2 regions of the Hydrogenophaga sp. GW823-FHT04C09 genome follow, and region 1 is predicted to be linked to the other one. Evidence: riboswitches for the same ligand, from Rfam matches in the RefSeq annotation. Region 1 holds a riboswitch; the other holds the start of a gene.
What was found. A riboswitch is a leader RNA that binds a small molecule or an ion and turns the genes downstream of it on or off. The one in region 1 is predicted to bind S-adenosylhomocysteine.

Region 1 (9,162 bases):
TGCGCCACGCCAGCGACTGGCTGGTGCGCTTCGGCGATGGCACCGACGAATCGCACGCCCGCGCGCAGGCCGCGCTGCAGCACCTGCTGCCCTACTGCCAGGAGTTCTGGATCGGCAGCGAGGCCGAAACCGCCGCGGTGCACAACGGCACCGGCGTCGACGCGGCCGGCCTGCAGGCCGACTGGGACGCGCTGGTGGACGACACGCTGAACGAGGCCACGCTGCAGCGCCCCGCCGTGCAGGGTCATGTGCCGCAGGGCAAACACGGCGTGCACTCCGAGCACATGGGGTTTCTGCTCGCCGAGATGCAGAGCCTGGCACGCACGCATCCGCAGGCCGTGTGGTGAGCGCCCACCATGCACACCGAAATCCATGACGCGCTCGCCGGCCTGGCCGACCCGGAAATCCCGGTGGTCAGCCTGAGCGAGCTCGGCATCCTGCGCGGCGTGCGCACCGGCTCGGACGGTGTTCCCGAGGTGGTGATCACGCCGACCTACAGCGGCTGCCCGGCCATGGGCCAGATCGAGGACGACGTGCGCGCCGCGCTGGCGAACGCGGGCCTCACCGCGCGCGTGGTCACGCAGCTCGCGCCGGCCTGGACCACCGACTGGATGAGCGAGGCCGCGCGCGAGAAGCTGCGCGCCTACGGCATCGCGCCACCACAATGCGGCAGCGAGCCGCCGGCCTCCGCCGCGCCGCTGAAGTTCTCGCGCCAGGCCCTGCGCCGCGAGACCGTGCCCTGTCCGCAGTGTGGCTCGACCCACACCACCGAGACCTCGCCCTTCGGCTCCACCGCCTGCAAGGCGATGTACCGCTGCCTCGACTGCCTGGAACCGTTCGACTACTTCAAGCCTTATTGACGCCATGTCCACCGCCGCCCGCTTCCACGAACTCCCGATCGCCCGCATCAGCCCCGAGGCCGCCGGCGCGGTGGCGATCACCTTCGCGATCCCACCCGAGCAGCGCGCCACCTTCGCGTTCGAGCCCGGCCAGTTCCTCACCGTGCGCGCCACCATCGACGGCCAGGACGTGCGGCGCAGCTACTCCATCAGCAGCCCGCGCAGCCTGCTCACGCAGCGCGGTGAACTCACGCTGGGCATCCGCCCCGTGGACGGCGGCGTGTTCTCCAACTGGGCCGCGACCGCCCTGAAGGCCGGCGACACGCTCAAGGCGATGCCGCCCGACGGCCGCTTCACCGTGCACAAGCCGCGCGCGGTGCACCGCGTGGGCTTCGCGGCCGGCTCGGGCATCACGCCCATCCTCTCGCTCATGGCCAGCACGCTGGAGGAGTCGCCCGCCTCGAAGTTCACCCTCGTGTACGGCAACCGCCGCATGGGCAGCGTGATGTTCAACGAGTCGCTGCAGGATCTGAAGGACCGCTACGCGGACCGCCTCACGCTGATTCACATCCTCTCGCGCCAGGCGCAGGAAGTGCCGCTGCTCGAAGGCCGCATCGACGCCGACAAGGTGCGCGCCCTGATCGACACCCTGCTGCCCGTGGGCAGCATGGACGAGGTCTTCATCTGCGGCCCCGAGGCCATGATCGAGGCGACGGAAAAGGCCTTGCTCGATGCGGGCGTGCGCCCCGACCGCGTGCACACCGAGCGCTTCACCTCGCCCACGCTGGAGGCCTTGCCCGCCGCGCAGCGCCGGGCTGCCGTGCTCGGCCAGCCGGCCGTGCGCGCCGAGGGCGAGGTCGCGCTCACCGTGGTGCTCGATGGCAAGCCGCACCAGTTGCGCATGAACCGCGACGAGCGCGTGCTCGACGTGGCCCTGAACGCCGGACTGGACCTGCCCTGGTCGTGCCGGGGCGGCGTGTGCTGCACCTGCCGCGCCAAGGTGATGGAAGGCGCGGTGCAGATGGACAAGAACTTCACGCTCGAGCCCTGGGAAACCGACAAGGGCTTCGTGCTGAGCTGCCAGGCGCGGCCCACCACCGACCGCGTGGTGGTGAGCTACGACGAGCGCTGAAGCTGTCGCTCAGAAGCGCCAGCCCAGGCCCACGCCGACCAGCACGGGGTCGGCCTTGAACTGGCCGATCTTCGCGCCACCGGCGCTCACGTCGGTCTTGATGAAGACCTTCTTCACGTCCACGTTCAGGTAGAGCTGCTTGCTCAGCGGAATGTCCACCCCCACCTGCAGCGCCGGGCCGAAGCTGTGGCGCTTCACGTCGGCCGCGCCGCCCAGCAGGTGCACCGAGCTGAAGCGCGTGTAGTTGAGGCCCGCGCCCACGTAGGGCTTGAAGCCGGGCGCGTCGAAGTGGTACTGCACGGTCAGCGTGGGTGGCAGGTGGCGCAGCGTGCCGATGGCCGCCCCGTTGGACGTGAGGGTGTGTTTCTGCGGCACCGTGAGGATGAGCTCGGCCGCGAGGTGCTTGCTGAAGAAGTAGCTCACGTCGACTTCGGGCAAGCCCTTGTTGTTCATGGCCAGGCCCAGGCCGGTGCCGTCCTTGTCGGCGCTGTCCAGGTGCACGGCGCGGGCGCGCACGAGCACGCTGCCGGCCTGGAAGTCGTCCTGCGCCAGGGCGGCGCCCGAGGCGAGCAGGCAGGTGGACGCGAGGGCGGCCAGGGCGAAGTGGTGCGTATTCATGATGGTCTTCTGTGTTGCGTTGACTCGGGAGAATCCCCGCGTCCATTACAGAAGACCGTGCGTGGCGCGGCGTTGCGCCACGTCAAACCGGCCGGAGACCTGGCCCCGCTGGTGCGGGTTGCTTGACGCAGGTCAAGCCACGCGCGTCAGTCGCGCAACAGCACGACCCGGCCGACGCCGCCCTGCACGATGCCCAGCGCCGACGCGGCCGCGCGGCTGAGGTCGATGATGCGGCCCGGCACGTGCGGGCCGCGGTCGTTGATGCGCACCGTCACCTCCTTGCCCGTGCGGGCGTGGCGCACGCGCACGCGGGTGCCGAACGGCAGGGTCTTGTGGGCCGCGGTGAGTTCGTTCATGTCGTAGACCTCGCCGCTGGCGGTGCGCCGGCCGTGGAAAGGCTCGCCGTACCAGGACGCCAGGCCCCGCGCGATGACGCTCTCGCTGGCGTCCGGGGTGTCGGTGTCGTCGGCCGAGGCATCGGGCACGCTGCCCAGGTCGGGCATGTCCGGCGCTCGCGTCGCGCAGCCGCCGAGCCACAACAAGGTGGCCAGCGCCAGCGTGACCGCGGGCTTGAGGCTCATGCAAGACCGAGGCGCTGGACGATGTCCGTCGTGGCCCCGCTCTGGTTCATGGTGTAGAAGTGCAGCCCCGGCACGCCGCCGCCGCGCAGGCGGTCGCACAGGTCGGTCACCACGTCCAGGCCGAAGGACTTGATGGACGCGGTGTCGTCGCCGAAGGCCTGCAGGCGCATGCGGATCCAGCGCGGGATCTCGGCGCCGCAGGCGTCGGAGAAGCGCATCAGCTGCGTGGAGCTGGTGATGGGCATGATGCCCGGCACCACCGGCACGTCCACGCCCACGCGCTGCAGCTCGTCACGGTAGCGGAAGTAGGCGTCGGCATTGAAGAAGTACTGCGTGATGCCCGAATCGGCACCGGCCTTCACCTTGGCCGCGAAGGCCTCGAGGTCGGCCTCGGGCGAGCGGGCCTGCGGGTGCGTTTCCGGGTAGGCCGCCACCTCGATGTGGAATCGGTCACCGGTCTCGGCGCGCACGAAGGCCACCAGGTCGCTGGCGTAGCGGAACTCGCCACCCACGCCGTAGCCGCTGGGCAGGTCACCGCGCAGGGCCACGATGCGGCGGATGCCGGCGGCCGCGTAGGCCGCCAGGCGCTCGCGGATGCTCGAGCTCGACTGGCCGATGCAGCTCAGGTGCGGCGCGGCGGGGCAGCCCTCGCCCATGATCTCGGTCACGGCCTGCAGCGTGCCGTCCTGCGTGGAGCCGCCGGCGCCAAAGGTCACCGAGCAGAACTCGGGCTTGAGCGCGTACAGCTGCTGGCGCACCGCGCGCAGCTTGACCGCGCCTTCGGGCGTCTTGGTCGGGAAAAATTCCAGGCTGATGGGAAGACTCACGGCCCCCTCCTTACATCACTTGCTCGCATACACAAAAAACTCGCGGTTGCCGTCACCCCCGGTGATCGCGCTCTCGACGTAGTCGCGCATCCGCAGGCCCTGCTCTTCGCAGGCCTGCGCGATGCGATCGCGCACGATGGCGTAACTCGCCGCGTCCTTCACCAGACCGCCCTTGCCGATGTGCCCGGGCTGCAGCTCGAACTGCGGCTTGACCAGCATCAGCATCTGCCCACCCGGCGCCAGCAGCGGCACCAGGGCCGGCCACACCAGGGTCTGCGAGATGAACGACAGGTCGCCCACGATCAGATCGAACGGCGCCGCGCCACCCGCGTCCTGCAGCGCCTGGGCCGAGAGATCGCGCGCGTTGCATTTTTCAATGCAGATCACGCGCGGATCGCCCTTGAGCTGCGGGTGCAGCTGGCCCTGGCCCACGTCCACACCCATGACCCGCGCCGCGCCCCGCTGCAACAGGCAGTCGGTGAAACCGCCGCTGCTCTGCCCCACATCAAGGCAGCGCAGGCCGCTCACGTCCAGGCCGGTGTGGCGCAGCGCGCCTTCCAGCTTGAGGCCGCCGCGCGACACATAGCGCGTCTCCGCCGTGTCCAGCAGGCGCAGCTCGGCCGCGTCGCGCAGCTCCTCGCCGTTCTTGGTGACCGCTGTCCAGTCGCCACCCGGCGCACGCCATTGCACGCCCGCGGCGATGAGCCGCTGGGCCTGCGAACGGGTAGCGGCCAGGCCGCGCTCGACGAGCAGCTGGTCGGCCCGCATGGGCGCGATCAATACCGGTAGGTGTCCGGCTTGTACGGGCCGGCCTTGCTCACGCCGATGTAGGCGGCCTGCTCGTCGGTCAGCTCGGTCAGCATGGCGCCAACCTTCTTCAGGTGCAGGCGCGCGACCTTCTCGTCCAGGTGCTTGGGCAGCACGTAGACCTGGCCCACTTCGTACTTCTTCGGCTGCGTGAACAGCTCGATCTGGGCAATGGTCTGGTTCGCGAACGAGCTCGACATCACGAAGCTGGGGTGGCCGGTGCCGCAGCCCAGGTTCACCAGGCGGCCCTTGGCCAGCATGATGATCTTCTTGCCGTCGGGGAACTTGACGTGGTCGACCTGCGGCTTGATCTCTTCCCATTCGTACTTCTCGATCGAGGCGATGTCGATCTCGTTGTCGAAGTGGCCGATGTTGCAGACGATGGCCTGGTCCTTCATCGCGGCCATGTGGTCGTGCGTGATGATGGATTTGTTGCCGGTGGTGGTCACGAAGATGTCGGCCTTGTCGGCGGCGTACTCCATGGTCACGACCTTGTAGCCTTCCATCGCGGCCTGCAGGGCGTTGATGGGGTCGATCTCGGTCACCCACACCTGGGCCGACAGCGCGCGCAGCGCCTGGGCCGAACCCTTGCCCACGTCACCGTAGCCGGCGACCACGGCGACCTTGCCGGCGATCATCACGTCGGTGGCGCGCTTGATGCCGTCGACCAGCGATTCGCGGCAGCCGTACAGGTTGTCGAACTTGCTCTTGGTCACCGAATCGTTCACGTTGATGGCGCGGAACGGCAGCGTGCCCTTGGCGCTCATTTCCTTCAGGCGGTGCACGCCGGTGGTGGTCTCTTCGGTCACGCCGATGATCTGGCTGGCCTTGCGGGTGTACCAGGTCGGGTCCTGCGCGAGCTTGGCCTTGATGGCGGCGAACAGGCAGGTTTCTTCTTCGCTGGTCGGCTTGCTGATGACCGAAAGGTCCTTCTCGGCCTTCTGGCCCAGGATCATCAGCAGCGTGGCGTCGCCGCCGTCGTCCAGGATCATGTTGGGGCCTTCGCCTTCGGTGCCGGCGGCGCCGAACTCAAAGATGCGGTGGGTGAAGTCCCAGTACTCGGCCAGGGTCTCGCCCTTGTGCGCGAACACCGGCGTGCCCTGCGCGACCAGCGCGGCGGCGGCGTGGTCTTGCGTGGAGAAGATGTTGCACGAAGCCCAGCGCACGCTCGCGCCCAGGGCCTGCAGGGTTTCGACCAGCACCGCGGTCTGGATCGTCATGTGGATGCTGCCGGTGATGCGCGCGCCCTTGAGCGGCTTGGCGGCGGCGAATTCCTCGCGGATGGCCATCAGGCCGGGCATTTCGGTTTCCGCGATGCGGATTTCCTTGCGGCCCCACTCGGCCAGGGAAAGGTCGGCGATCGCGCTGTCGGCGGTCGGGTTGTTCAGACGTGCATTCATGGTTCGCTCCGGAAAGGATGGACAAACCACATCTGGCATTGAGTCAAAAAGAACTCATCGCACGGGATGTGGATGAGCGTCGTTGCATGGATGGTCCGAGCCTCACGCCCCGCTGCTGAAGTGTTCAGTGGGGGCGCTGCAACGCTCCTCGGATCGCGCGATTCTACCGCAGCGGCCTCGATCTGCCCCCTGCCGCGCGTCGCCGGTGGCACCTGCGGCGCCCGGGGCCCTGTGCGACACTGCCCGCCTTCCATGCGCATGAATCCCCTCACCCTCTGGCCCGCCACGGACCGCGCCCGCATCCACGGCGTGCTGACCGACATCGACGACACCCTCACGACCGAGGGCGCGATCACCCCCGATGCCCTGGACGCCTTGCACCGCCTGCGCACCGCCGGCCTGCCGGTGTTCGCCATCACGGGCCGGCCCGCCGGCTGGAGCGAGGCCTTCGCGCTGGCCTGGCCGGTGGACGCCATCGTGGCCGAGAACGGCGCCGTGGCGCTGTGGCGCGGCGACTCGGGCGAACTCAGGCGCGACTACCTGCAGGACGCGGCCACGCGCGCCGCCCATTTCGCGAAGCTGCAGGCCACCGCGCGGCGCGTGCTCGCCGAGCTGCCGCAGGCCCGCCTGGCCACCGACAGCCCGGGGCGCGAGACCGACATCGCGATCGACCACAGCGAGTTCGCCCACCTGAGCGAAGCCGACATCGCCACGGTGGTGCAACTCATGAAAAGCGAGGGCCTCAACGCCACCGTGAGCTCCATCCACATCAACGGCTGGATCGGCGAGCACGACAAGCTGGCCGGTGCGCGCTGGATCGTGCGATCGCGCCTGGGCCGCTCGCTCGACGACGAACTCGACCGCTGGGTCTACGTCGGCGACTCGACCAACGACGCGCGCATGTTCGGCCATTTCCCGCACAGCGTGGGCGTGGCCAACGTCGCGCGCTTCTGGGGCGCGCTCACGCAACACCCGCGCTACGTGGCCGCGGGCGAGCGCGGCGCGGGCTTCACCGAGGTGGCCGACGCGGTGCTGGGCGCGCGGGCCGCGGGCGCATGAGCGAACACCCGCTGCCGCCCACCGGCCCCCTGCCGGAGCACCCACCCGCCCAGGCCCGGCTCGGCCTGGTCGCGATCTTCGGCTCCACCTTCTTCGAGCTGGTGGGCTACTTCATGCTCACGCCGCTGCTGCTGTTGCGCCTCAAGGGCGGCGGCGAATCGACCGCGCTGGCCGGTGTGTTCGCCGCCAGCGGCTGGCTCGGCGTGTTCTTCATGACGCCGTTCGCTTCGGCCATCACGCAGCGCCTGGGCCGGCGGCCCACGCTGTGGCTGGCCGCGCTGATCCCGGTGATCGCCACCGCCGGCTTCGCCTTCACGCCGCTGCTGTGGCTCTGGTTCGTGTTCAAGATCGCCGCCGGCATGGCCTCGGGCCTGCGCTGGGTGCTGGCCGAGGCCGTGGTGGCCGAGTTCTCGCCGCCCGGGCAGCGCGGGCGCTACGTGGGCATCTTCGAGACCATGGTGGGCATCACCTTCGTGGTCGGCCCGCTCATGCTGGCCTGGGTCGGCGCCGACAGCGACGCGGCCCTGTGGATCGCGCTCGGCTTCATGGCCATCGGCCTGGTCTGGAGCCTGCTGATCCCGCGCCTGCCCGACGCGGCCGACGCGCACAGCGCGAAGGTGGGCCTGTCGGGCGTGTGGCACGCGCTGCTGGCCCATCCGCTGATCATGACCGTGGGCTTCGTCGGCGGTTTCTTCGAAAGCGGCCTCACGTCCATCCTGCCGCTCTACGGCCTGGCGCTGGGCCTGGGCGCCACCGTGGCGGCGCTGCTGGTCTCGGCCAGCGGCCTGGGCAGCGCGCTCATGATGCTGCCGGCCGGCGTGCTGGCCGACCGCATGGCCCACCACCCGGCGCAGCGCTGGGGCGACGGCCACCGCGCGCGCCTGGCGATCATGCGGGTCTGCGCCCTGATCACCCTGCTGGCCACCTTGGTCATCCCCTTCGTGGCCGGCACGCCCTGGCTGGCCGCGCCCGTGGCCTTCCTCTGGGGCGGCGCGGGCGGTTGTCTGTACACGCTGGCGATGATCGACATCGGCTCGCGCGAGGAAGGCATCACCCTGGTCAACAGCACCGCCGTGCTGGTGCTGTCCTACACCCTGGGCGGGGTGCTCGCGCCCGCGCTGGGCGCCGCCGCGCTGCAGTGGGCGCCCACGCTGGGCTTCCCGGCCCTGCTGCTGTCGGTCGCCGGCCTGGGCTGGTGGCTGTTGAGACGGACCGTTTCGGCCCCATCTGAAGGAACCCCACGCGGCTGAGGGCCTCCTAACCTGACAAGAGAAAGGATCTCCTCATGGCCATTCCCTGGCTGGTTGCCCTGAAAGTGATCCCCTGGGGGGACGTGATCGAACACGCGCCCACGGTGCTCAACGCCGCGCGCAAGCTGCTGGACCGCTCGAAGGCGCCACCCGCCGGCACGACCGCGCCGGTGCCGCTGGACCTGGGCGACGCCCCGCCCACCCTGGGGGAACTCAAGAACCGCCTGATCGAAGCGCGGCAGCTGATCGACCAGCAGGCCGCGGTGCAGGCCCAGATGGCGCAGACCCTGACCGAACTGGCCGAGCAGAACGCGCGCCTGGTGGGTGCCGTGGACCTGCTGCGCAAGCGCACGCGCCTGCTGATGGGGGCCCTGGCCGTGCTGGCGGTGGGCGTGGTCTGGCTGCTCGCGCGCTGAGCGCTCAGCCGCCGCGTTCGGCCTGCAACGCCGCGTCGCACCCCACGCCGGCCGCGATCCAGCGCCGCGCCAGCCGCTGGAACACCGGCGCCGCCCAGCGCCAGCGCGGGCCCAGCACGCCCCGCGCGTCGGTGATGGCGCCACAGCGGTAGACCGACAAGGCGCCGTCCCAGCGCAGCGCGTCGCACGCGCCCACGCGCTTGCGCGAAATCACCCGCCCCAAAGGACAAGGC
Region 2 (9,162 bases), on a different contig from region 1:
GCGAAGTCCTTGCCGTAGGGCGAGGAGCTGTCGCCGATCCACTCGTCCACGTCGCGCACGTCGAGCAGCACGGTGTCGGTGCCCAGCGCGGCCTGCACGTCGGCCTGGGTGAGCATCACGTCGCTGCCCGCCAGCTCGGGGAAGGTGGCGGGTGTGGGCGTGGCGGCCTCGGTGGAGACCGGCAGGCCCGAGGCCTTCCAGGCGCTGAAGCCGCCGTTGAGCACCTTGATCCTGGGGTAGCCCAGCCAGGTCAGCAGGTAGTAGCCGCGGCAGGACTGGCCGTAGCCGCTGTTCATCGCGTCCTCGTAGAACACGGCGGTCTCTTCGCCCGAGAGGCCGGCGGCGCCCAGCGCGGCGGCGAAGGTGGCCTTGAGGGCTTGCAGGCCTTCGGGCGTGGAGGTGGCGAGGTAGGTGAAGACCTCGCGCAGGTTCACCGCACCGGGGATGTGGCCGGCGGCGAAGGTCTCGGCGTCGCGGGTGTCGATGACCACCACGGGTTCGGACGACTGCAGGGCCTGCAACTGGGCGGGGGCGATCAGGATGGCGTCGATGCTCATGGAAACCTCACGAAAAAAGCGGCCGGCGGGATTGCCTGCGGTGCCTTTTCGCAACCCGCGTGCCAGCCTCGTGAAGTTGCCTGGAATGGCTTTCAAGTCATTGTTTTAGTTGAATTTTGTGCTATCAAAAGCACAGCGATAGCACCGGCGCCAAGTGCCTTTGGCCTTCAATGTGTCGACACAATGTCGACACATTGCGCCTCAGGTGTCGTCCCCCCTTCGGGGGGAAGGCGCCGAAGGCGGCGCAGGGGGGAGCTTCTTCATCCTGTAGGCGAACTGGCGCAGGGTGAGGCCCAGGCTTTGCGCCGCGCGCGACTGGTTGCCCTGGTGCCGGGCCAGCGCCTCGCGCAGGGCCTGGGCGCTGTGCGATTGCGCGCTCTGGTAGTCGCGCACCAGCGGTTCGGTCTCCCCGGTGGGGGCCGCCGCGCCCTGGGCCTGGGGCATGAAGCGCTCCAGCGTGGCGGCCGTCACCAGGGTGTGGTCGGCCAGCAGCACCAGGCGCTCGATCAGGTTGCCCAGCTCGCGGATGTTGCCCGGCCAGTCGTGCGCCTCCAGCCGCGCTAGCGCGTCGGGCGCGAGGTTCACGTTGCGCTGGTGCGCCTGGTTGGCGCGGTTCACGAAGTGCAGGGCCAGCGCGCGCACGTCCTCGCCGCGTTCGCGCAGGCTGGGCAGGCGGATCGGGATCACGTTGAGGCGGTAGTACAGGTCCTGCCGGAAGCGCCCGGCCTGCACCTCGCGCGCGAGCTCGCGGTTGGTGGCCGCCACCAGGCGCACGTTCACCTTGAGTTCGCGCGTGCCGCCCAGGCGAACCAGCGTGCCCTCCTGCAGCGTGCGCAGCAGCTTGGACTGCATGGCCAGCGGCAGCTCGCCGATCTCGTCGAGGAAGATGGTGCCGCCGTGGGCCTGCTCGAACCAGCCCGCGCGCGCGGTGTTCGCGCCGGTGAAGGCGCCGCGCTCGTAACCGAACAGCTCGGACTCGAACAGCGTTTCGGGAATCGCCGAGCAGTTGACCTTGATGAAGGGCTGGTCGTGCCGGCCGCTGGCCAGGTGCACCGCGCGCGCGAACAGCTCCTTGCCGGTGCCCGACTCGCCCAGCAGCAGCACCGTGGCCTGCGACTGCGACACGCGCTCGAGCTCGCCCAGCGCCTGCAGCAGCGCGGGCGAGCGGCCGATCAGGCCGTAGCGGGCGCTGGCGCTGTCCAGCGCGCGGGCCAGGGCCGCGTTGCGCGCCAGCAGCTGGCGCGTCTGCTCGGCCACCAGCTGTTCCAGCCGCAGCAGCTGCCCGGCCAGCGTGGCCAGGATGCGCAACACGGCCAGGTCGTCGTTCAGGTGGCGCTGGCGGCTGCGGATGCGGTGGCAGGCCAGCACGCCGATGGTGGCGCCGTTGACCTCGATCGGCAGCGCGATGAAGGCCACGGTCTGCGGCGGCAGGCGATCGCGCGGCACCGTGCGGAACAGGAACAGCGGCTCGGCGTCCACGTCCTGCACGATGGCCGGCAGCCCCGTGGCCAGCACCCGCCCGGTGATGCCCTCGCCCCAGCGGAAAACGCCGCGCTGCACCTCCTCGGCCGTGAGGCCGTAGGCGTGGCGCACCGAGGCCGTGCGCTCTTCGCCCGGCGCGGCCTCGCCGGCCAGCACCATGCGGCCCCGGTTCAGGCCCAGCAATTCGCTCATCAGGTGCAGCATCTCGCGCAGCACGAAGGCCGGCGCCAGGCTGCGGCCCACCAGCTTCATCACCTCGCGCATGAGCAGCAGCTCCTGGGCGTGCCAGTCGGTTGCGGGGCTGTCGGGGTCGCTGGGGCTGGAGGGCATGGGCGCGGGGCAAGCAAACATCGCACCAATGGCGGGCGAAGCCCTCCCTGGCGAGCTAAAATCGCCGCTTCTCAAGGAGCGTTGCAGCGCCGGCGGGCTTTTCGGCCCCCACCGTGCGTCAGGCTTGAGTGGGCGCGAACAGGCCCAAACGGCGCTCACCGGTCTGTTTTTCGCAAACTGCCTTGGTGAGCCTCATGTCCTCCGAATCCGCTTCCCCGTCGTCGTCGTCCACCCCCGTGCCGCCCATGCTGCTCTCCGGCCTGGAGCCGCTGCGCATCGAGCCGGGCAGCCTGTTCGTCAACGTCGGCGAGCGCACCAACGTCACCGGTTCCAAGGCCTTCGCCCGCATGATCCTCGAGGGGCGCTTCGAAGACGCGCTGGCCGTGGCGCGTCAGCAGGTGGAGAACGGCGCCCAGATCATCGACGTCAACATGGACGAGGCCATGCTCGACAGCAAGGCCGCGATGGTGCGTTTTCTCAACCTGATCGCCGGCGAGCCCGACATCGCGCGCGTGCCGGTGATGGTGGACTCCTCCAAATGGGAGGTGATCGAGGCCGGCCTGCGCTGCGTGCAGGGCAAGGGCGTCGTCAACTCCATCTCCATGAAGGAAGGCCTGGACGAGTTCAAGCGCCAGGCGCGCCTGGTCAAGCGCTACGGCGCGGCCGCCGTGGTCATGGCCTTCGACGAAAAGGGCCAGGCCGACACCTACGAACGCAAGGTCGAGATCTGCGAACGCGCCTACCGCGTGCTGGTCGATGAGGTGGGCTTCCCGCCCGAAGACATCATCTTCGACCCTAACATCTTCGCCATCGCCACCGGCATCGAGGAACACAACAACTACGCGGTGGACTTCATCAACGCCACGCGCTGGATCAAGCAGCACCTGCCGGGCGCCAAGGTCAGCGGCGGCGTGTCCAACGTGTCGTTCAGCTTCCGCGGCAACGACCCGGTGCGCGAGGCCATCCACACCGTGTTCCTGTACCACGCGATCCAGGCCGGCATGGACATGGGCATCGTCAACGCTGGCATGGTGGGCGTGTACGACGAGCTCGAGCCCGAGCTGCGCGAGCGCGTGGAAGACGTGGTGCTCAACCGCCGGCCCGATGCGGGCGAGCGCCTGGTGGAGGTGGCCGAGAGTGCCAAAGGCTCGGCCAAGGACGACAGCAAGAAGAACGAATGGCGCGCGCTGCCGATCCGCGAGCGGCTGAGCCACGCGCTGGTGCGCGGCATCAACGACTTCATCACCGAAGACACCGAAGAGATGTGGCGCGAGATCGAGGCCGGCGGTGGCCGCCCGCTCAACGTGATCGAAGGCCCGCTGATGGACGGCATGAACGTGGTCGGCGACCTGTTCGGCCAGGGCAAGATGTTCCTGCCGCAGGTGGTCAAGAGCGCGCGCGTGATGAAGCAGGCCGTGGCGCACCTGCTGCCCTACATCGAGGCCGAGAAACTGGCCCTGCAGGCGGCCGGCGGCGACGTGAAGCCCAAGGGCAAGATCGTGATCGCCACCGTCAAGGGCGACGTGCACGACATCGGCAAGAACATCGTCACCGTCGTGCTCCAGTGCAACAACTACGAGGTCGTGAACATGGGCGTGATGGTGCCCTGCCACGAGATCCTGGCCATGGCCAAGGCCGAGGGCGCCGACATCGTGGGCCTCTCGGGCCTGATCACGCCCAGCCTGGAAGAGATGCAGTACGTGGCCGGTGAGATGCAGAAGGACGAACACTTCCGCGGCCGGGGCATCCCGCTGCTGATCGGTGGCGCCACCACCAGCCGCGTGCACACCGCGGTGAAGATCGCGCCGCACTACGACGGCCCGGTGGTCTACGTGCCCGACGCCTCGCGCAGCGTGAGCGTGGCGCAGGGCCTGCTGTCCGACCAGGCCGCGGCCTACATCGCCGAGGTCACCGCCGACTACGAGCGCGTGCGCCACCAGCATGCCAACAAGAAGCAGGTGCCGCTGTGGCCGCTGGAGCGCGCGCGCCTGAACAAGACGCCGATCGACTGGAAGGCCTACACGCCGCAGAAGCCCAAGTTCATCGGCAAGCGCGTGTTCAAGAACTTCGACCTGCACGAGATCGCCAAGTACATCGACTGGGCCCCGTTCTTCCAGACCTGGGACCTGGCCGGCCCCTTCCCCGAGATCCTGAAGGACGAGGTGGTGGGCGAAGAAGCGCGGCGCGTGTTCAGCGACGGCAAGCGCATGCTGCAGCGCCTCATTGAAGGCCGCTGGCTCAGCGCCAGCGCGGTGGTGGGCCTGTACCCGGCCAACAGCGTGCACGACGACGACATTGAGCTCTACACCGACGAGAGCCGCCGCGAAGTCGCGTTGACCTGGCACGGCCTGCGCCAACAGGCCGAGAAGCACGAGATCGACGGCGTGATGCGCCCCAGCCGCTGCCTGGCCGATTTCGTCGCGCCCCAGGGCGAGGCCAACGACTACGTGGGCATGTTCGCCGTGACCGCCGGCCTGGGGGTGGAGAAGAAGGAAAAGCAGTTCCTCGACGACCTCGACGACTACTCCGCCATCATGCTCAAGGCCCTGGCCGACCGCATGGCCGAGGCGCTGGCCGAGTGCATGCACCACCGCGTGCGCACCGACCTCTGGGGCTACGCGGCCGACGAGGCGCTGAGCAACGAAGAGCTGATCAAGGAAAAGTACCAGGGCATCCGCCCGGCGCCGGGCTACCCCGCCTGCCCGGACCACTCCGTCAAGCGCGCGATGTTCGACGTGCTGCAGTGCGAGGACATCGGCATGGGCCTGACCGAGAGTCTGGCCATGACCCCGGCGGCCAGCGTGAGCGGCTTCTACCTCGCCCACCCGCAGAGCACCTACTTCAACGTCGGCAAGATCGGCGACGACCAGGTGGACGACCTGGCCGAGCGCAGCGCCGTGGCGCGCAACGAGCTGCAGCGCTGGCTCGCGCCGAACCTGTGAGGACGGAGAACGATGACGTCGAAGAACCCACGGCCCAACGACGATCTGCTTTGGAAAGGCGTGTTGCTCGCCGCCATCGGCCTGATCGTGCTGATCGCACCCCACCGCCTCCAGTCGCCGGCGCTGCGGGACATCGTCGCGGGCTCGGCGGGCCTGGGCTGGCTGGCGCTGGTGCTGGGCGCCGGGTGCGTGGCGGTGTGGGGATGGCGCGGGTACCGACACTGGAAGCAGCAGTAGGTCACCGACCCTGTCACGGGGCGCCATGGCGGCGCGCCGGGAACCTCCTCATGCGGCGGCGGCTCTGCCTTCCGTACATCCCCTTTTTGATGTTGGCTTCTTAAAACCTTTTCACCATGAACCTGCTCAACAACCTCTTCAACCACCCCCGGCTCGGCGTCATCCTGTTGCGCTGGACGCTCGCGCTCCTGATGGTGCTGCACGGCTGGGCCAAGATCACCGGCGGCGTGGGCGGCATCGAAGGCATGCTGGTCGCCAAGGGCCTGCCCGGCTTCCTCGCCTATGGCGTGTACCTGGGCGAGTTCGTGGCGCCGCTGTTCCTGCTCGCGGGCGTGTGGGTGGTGCCGGCGGCCCTGGTCATCGCGATCAACATGGCCTTCGCCGTGGGCCTGGCGCACATGGGCCACTGGTTCGATCTCACCAACACCGGCGGCTGGCGCCTGGAACTGCAGGCCTTCTTCTTCGTGACCGCGCTGGTGGTGGCCTTCACGCACCGCATCGGCCCGAACAAGTGAGGTTGGCGGGGCACCAAGCCCCATCACAGGTCTGACGAGATCCGCTGCTGTGCGTTGAACTGCAGGATCAGTTCCTGGGCAGTTTGCAGCAGCGCTTCCTCTTCCAGGGAGAGGGCGCACAGCGAGCCCTCATCGCTCGCCGCCAGCAACATCCTGGTCAATGCCACGGCGCAGAGAATGCGCATTGCCTGAGGCGATTCCTTGCGCATGAACGCCATGACCAGCACAGTGGTCGTCAGGGCCCAGCCCTGGAGGCGCCCATCGGACAATCCCGGCAGGTCGTTGAATGCGAGTTCAACGACCTGCCGGGCCAGGGTCGCTGGGCGACCCAGAGAGACACCCATGTTGCGGCACAGTTCAAACTGCGTTTGAATGGCCGCTTCGACCTTGCGCCTTCGGAACACTTCCGGCGCTCCTGAAAAAAAGCCCATACACATCTCCTTGCGGCTGCACGCGAGTTCTTCTGGAATTCGCGTGCAGCGACTGACATTGCGGTATGCGCATCATAATGTGACTTAAAGGAGGCTGACTCAAACACGTCACAGCCAGAGACTTGAGCGATGTCTCGTTCATCGGCCAGCGCTCCGCCAACCCTCATTTCGGCCCGAGAGGCCCTGGCCCTGAACATGATCCGGCTGCGCGCCGAGCGGGGCTGGTCCCAGGAAGACCTGGCCCATGAGGCCGGGTTGCACCGCACGTTCATCGGCCACGTGGAACGGCAGGCGCGCAACATTTCACTGGACAACGTGGAGCGCATTGCCCACGTGTTCGGCCTGCGGGCGCATCAGTTGCTGGCGCCGGTGGCCAGGCCCAGGAACCCGGGTTCCTAGGCCTTCGCATCGAGCGATCAGACGTTCATGATCGCCACGGCGCGCGAGTTCAGGTAGGCCTCCATGGCCTCCGGACCGCCTTCGGAGCCGTAGCCCGAATCCTTGATGCCGCCGAACGGCATTTCCGCCGAGGGCATCGCGGGCATGTTGACCCACAGCATGCCCACTTCCACCCGGCGCGCGAGCAGGTCGGCGTTTTTCAGCGAGCGCGTGAAGGCGTAACCGGCCAGGCCGTAGGGCAGGCGGTTGGCTTCGGCGATGGCTTCGTCCAGGGTGTTGAAGCTGCGCACGGCGGCCATGGGGCCGAAGGGCTCGTCGTTGAACACGCGGGCCTCCAGCGGCACGTCGGTGAGGATGGTGGGCCGCCAGAAATTGCCTTCGTCGCCGATGCGCTCGCCACCGGTGGCCAGCGTGGCGCCGCGTTCCACGGCGTCCTTGGTGAACTCGGCCATGGCCGTGACACGGCGCGGGTTGGCCAGCGGGCCCATCTGCGTGCCGTCGGCCGTGCCGTCGCCCACCGCGAGACCGGCCGCGTGCTTGACCAGCGCGGCCGAGAACTCCTTGGCGATGCTCTCGTGCACCAGGAAACGCGTGGGCGAGATGCAGACCTGGCCCGCGTTGCGGAACTTGGCGCCGCCGGCGGTCTTCACGGCCAGGGCCACGTCGGCGTCTTCCGCCACGATCACCGGCGCGTGCCCGCCCAGCTCCATGGTGACGCGCTTCATGTGCTGGCCGGCCATGGCCGCGAGTTGTTTGCCCACCGGCGTGGAGCCGGTGAAGGTGATCTTGCGGATGACCGGGTGCGCGATCAGGTAGCTGGAGATCTCGGACGGCGTGCCGTAGACCAGGCCGAGCACGCCCGCGGGCAGGCCGGCGTCGGCAAAGGCGCGCACCAGCTCGGCCGGTGCGGCCGGGGTTTCTTCGGGCGCCTTGATGATCATGGAGCAGCCCGTGGCCAGCGCCGCCGCGAGTTTGCGCACGACCTGGTTGATGGGGAAGTTCCAGGGCGTGAAGGCGGCCACGGGGCCCACCGGGTCCTTGAGCACCATCTGGCGCATCGCCAGGTTGCCGCGCGAGGGCACGATGCGGCCGTAGACGCGCAGGCCTTCGTCGGCGAACCATTCGAGGATGTCGGCGGAGGCCATGGCCTCGCCCTTGGCCTCGGCCAGCGGCTTGCCCTGCTCCTGCGTGAGCAGGCGGGCGATGGCGCCGGCGCGCTCGCGCATCAGGCCGGCGGCCGCGCGCATCACCTTGGCGCGCTCGATGGCCGGCGTGTCGCGCCAGGTTTCGAAGCCCTTCTGCGCGGCGGCCAGGGCCAGGTCCAGATCGGCCTGGCGCGCGTGCGCCACGCGCCCGATTTCCTTGCCGGTCGCCGGGTTGAACACGGCCAGCGTCTCGCCCGCTTGGGCATCGCGCCATTGGCCTTGGATGAAGAGTTGGGTGTTGGGGTACGTCAAGGAAGTCTCCTGAAGCGGTGAAGGCGGGGGGGGGAAAGGCGGAACCTTAACAGCAGTCGAATGGCCGCGCGGGCGCGGTGGCATGCGGGAAATCTCGAGCGCCGCCGCCTGCGCTTGTCCCCGATAATTTCAACGCCGCTTCCTGCGGCGATCACGACATGACACTTCAGCAGCTGCGAACCTTCCTGGCCATTGTCGAGTTTGGCAGCTTTCGCAGAGCCGCGCGAGAGCTCGATGTGTCCCAGGCGGGCTTGACCACCAGCATCCAGGCGCTTGAAAACGAGCTGAAGCTGAGGCTGATCGTGCGATCGACCCATGGGATCACCTTGACGGCGGAAGGCCGGCAGATCTACGAGCGCGCGCAGATCGTCGATCGCGAGTCGCGCCAGATCCTCAGCGACGCCGATCGCCTGCGTGGCAAGAGCGGCGGTCACCTCAGCATTGGCCTGGGCCCCACGCCGACCGCGACCCTGTTGCACCACGTGGTGCCGGACTTCCACAAGCGTTTTCCCGACGTGCGGCTGAACCTGACCAGCGGGGTGTACGAGCACCTGGAGTCCGCCTTGCAACAGGGCAAAGTGGAACTCGCGATCACGGCGGTGCCTGGCGAAGGCGTGTCACCCAACCTGACGAGCGTGGAGCTGTTCCGCAGCGATCTGGCCGTGATCGCCCGGGAAGACCACCCGCTGGCGGGCGCCGATTCCATCCGCGAGCTGCTCGAGACCGAATGGGTGCTGCTGGGCTCGCCGGGCGGCCCGGGTGGCACGGTGACGCAGTACCACATCGAGCACGGATTGCCGGCGCCCCTCATC

Region 2: it holds a riboswitch for S-adenosylhomocysteine, as region 1 does, so the genes downstream of both, metH (methionine synthase) here and ahcY (adenosylhomocysteinase) in region 1, are expected to answer to the same signal.

The regions. Positions count from the first base shown of each region.
Region 1 is NZ_JBXAIO010000011.1:35,119-44,280, reverse strand. Features, by position in the region: gene paaC (1,2-phenylacetyl-CoA epoxidase subunit PaaC) at 1-347, shown strand, start outside; gene paaD (1,2-phenylacetyl-CoA epoxidase subunit PaaD) at 357-860, shown strand; gene AC1Q9M_RS23705 (2Fe-2S iron-sulfur cluster-binding protein) at 865-1,971, shown strand; gene AC1Q9M_RS23700 (OmpW/AlkL family protein) at 1,981-2,589, opposite strand; gene AC1Q9M_RS23695 (septal ring lytic transglycosylase RlpA family protein) at 2,736-3,170, opposite strand; gene metF (methylenetetrahydrofolate reductase [NAD(P)H]) at 3,167-3,997, opposite strand; gene AC1Q9M_RS23685 (TlyA family RNA methyltransferase) at 4,013-4,765, opposite strand; gene ahcY (adenosylhomocysteinase) at 4,774-6,204, opposite strand; S-adenosyl-L-homocysteine riboswitch at 6,272-6,360, opposite strand; gene AC1Q9M_RS23675 (HAD-IIB family hydrolase) at 6,463-7,263, shown strand; gene AC1Q9M_RS23670 (MFS transporter) at 7,260-8,513, shown strand; gene AC1Q9M_RS23665 (hypothetical protein) at 8,549-8,929, shown strand; gene AC1Q9M_RS23660 (hypothetical protein) at 8,934-9,162, opposite strand, start outside.
Region 2 is NZ_JBXAIO010000005.1:240,290-249,451, forward strand. Features, by position in the region: gene AC1Q9M_RS15995 (sulfurtransferase) at 1-557, opposite strand, end outside; gene AC1Q9M_RS16000 (sigma-54 interaction domain-containing protein) at 759-2,369, opposite strand; S-adenosyl-L-homocysteine riboswitch at 2,437-2,533, shown strand; gene metH (methionine synthase) at 2,564-5,311, shown strand; gene AC1Q9M_RS16010 (hypothetical protein) at 5,324-5,548, shown strand; gene AC1Q9M_RS16015 (DoxX family protein) at 5,665-6,063, shown strand; gene AC1Q9M_RS16020 (hypothetical protein) at 6,087-6,494, opposite strand; gene AC1Q9M_RS16025 (helix-turn-helix transcriptional regulator) at 6,690-6,893, shown strand; gene AC1Q9M_RS16030 (NAD-dependent succinate-semialdehyde dehydrogenase) at 6,911-8,350, opposite strand; gene AC1Q9M_RS16035 (LysR family transcriptional regulator) at 8,509-9,162, shown strand, end outside.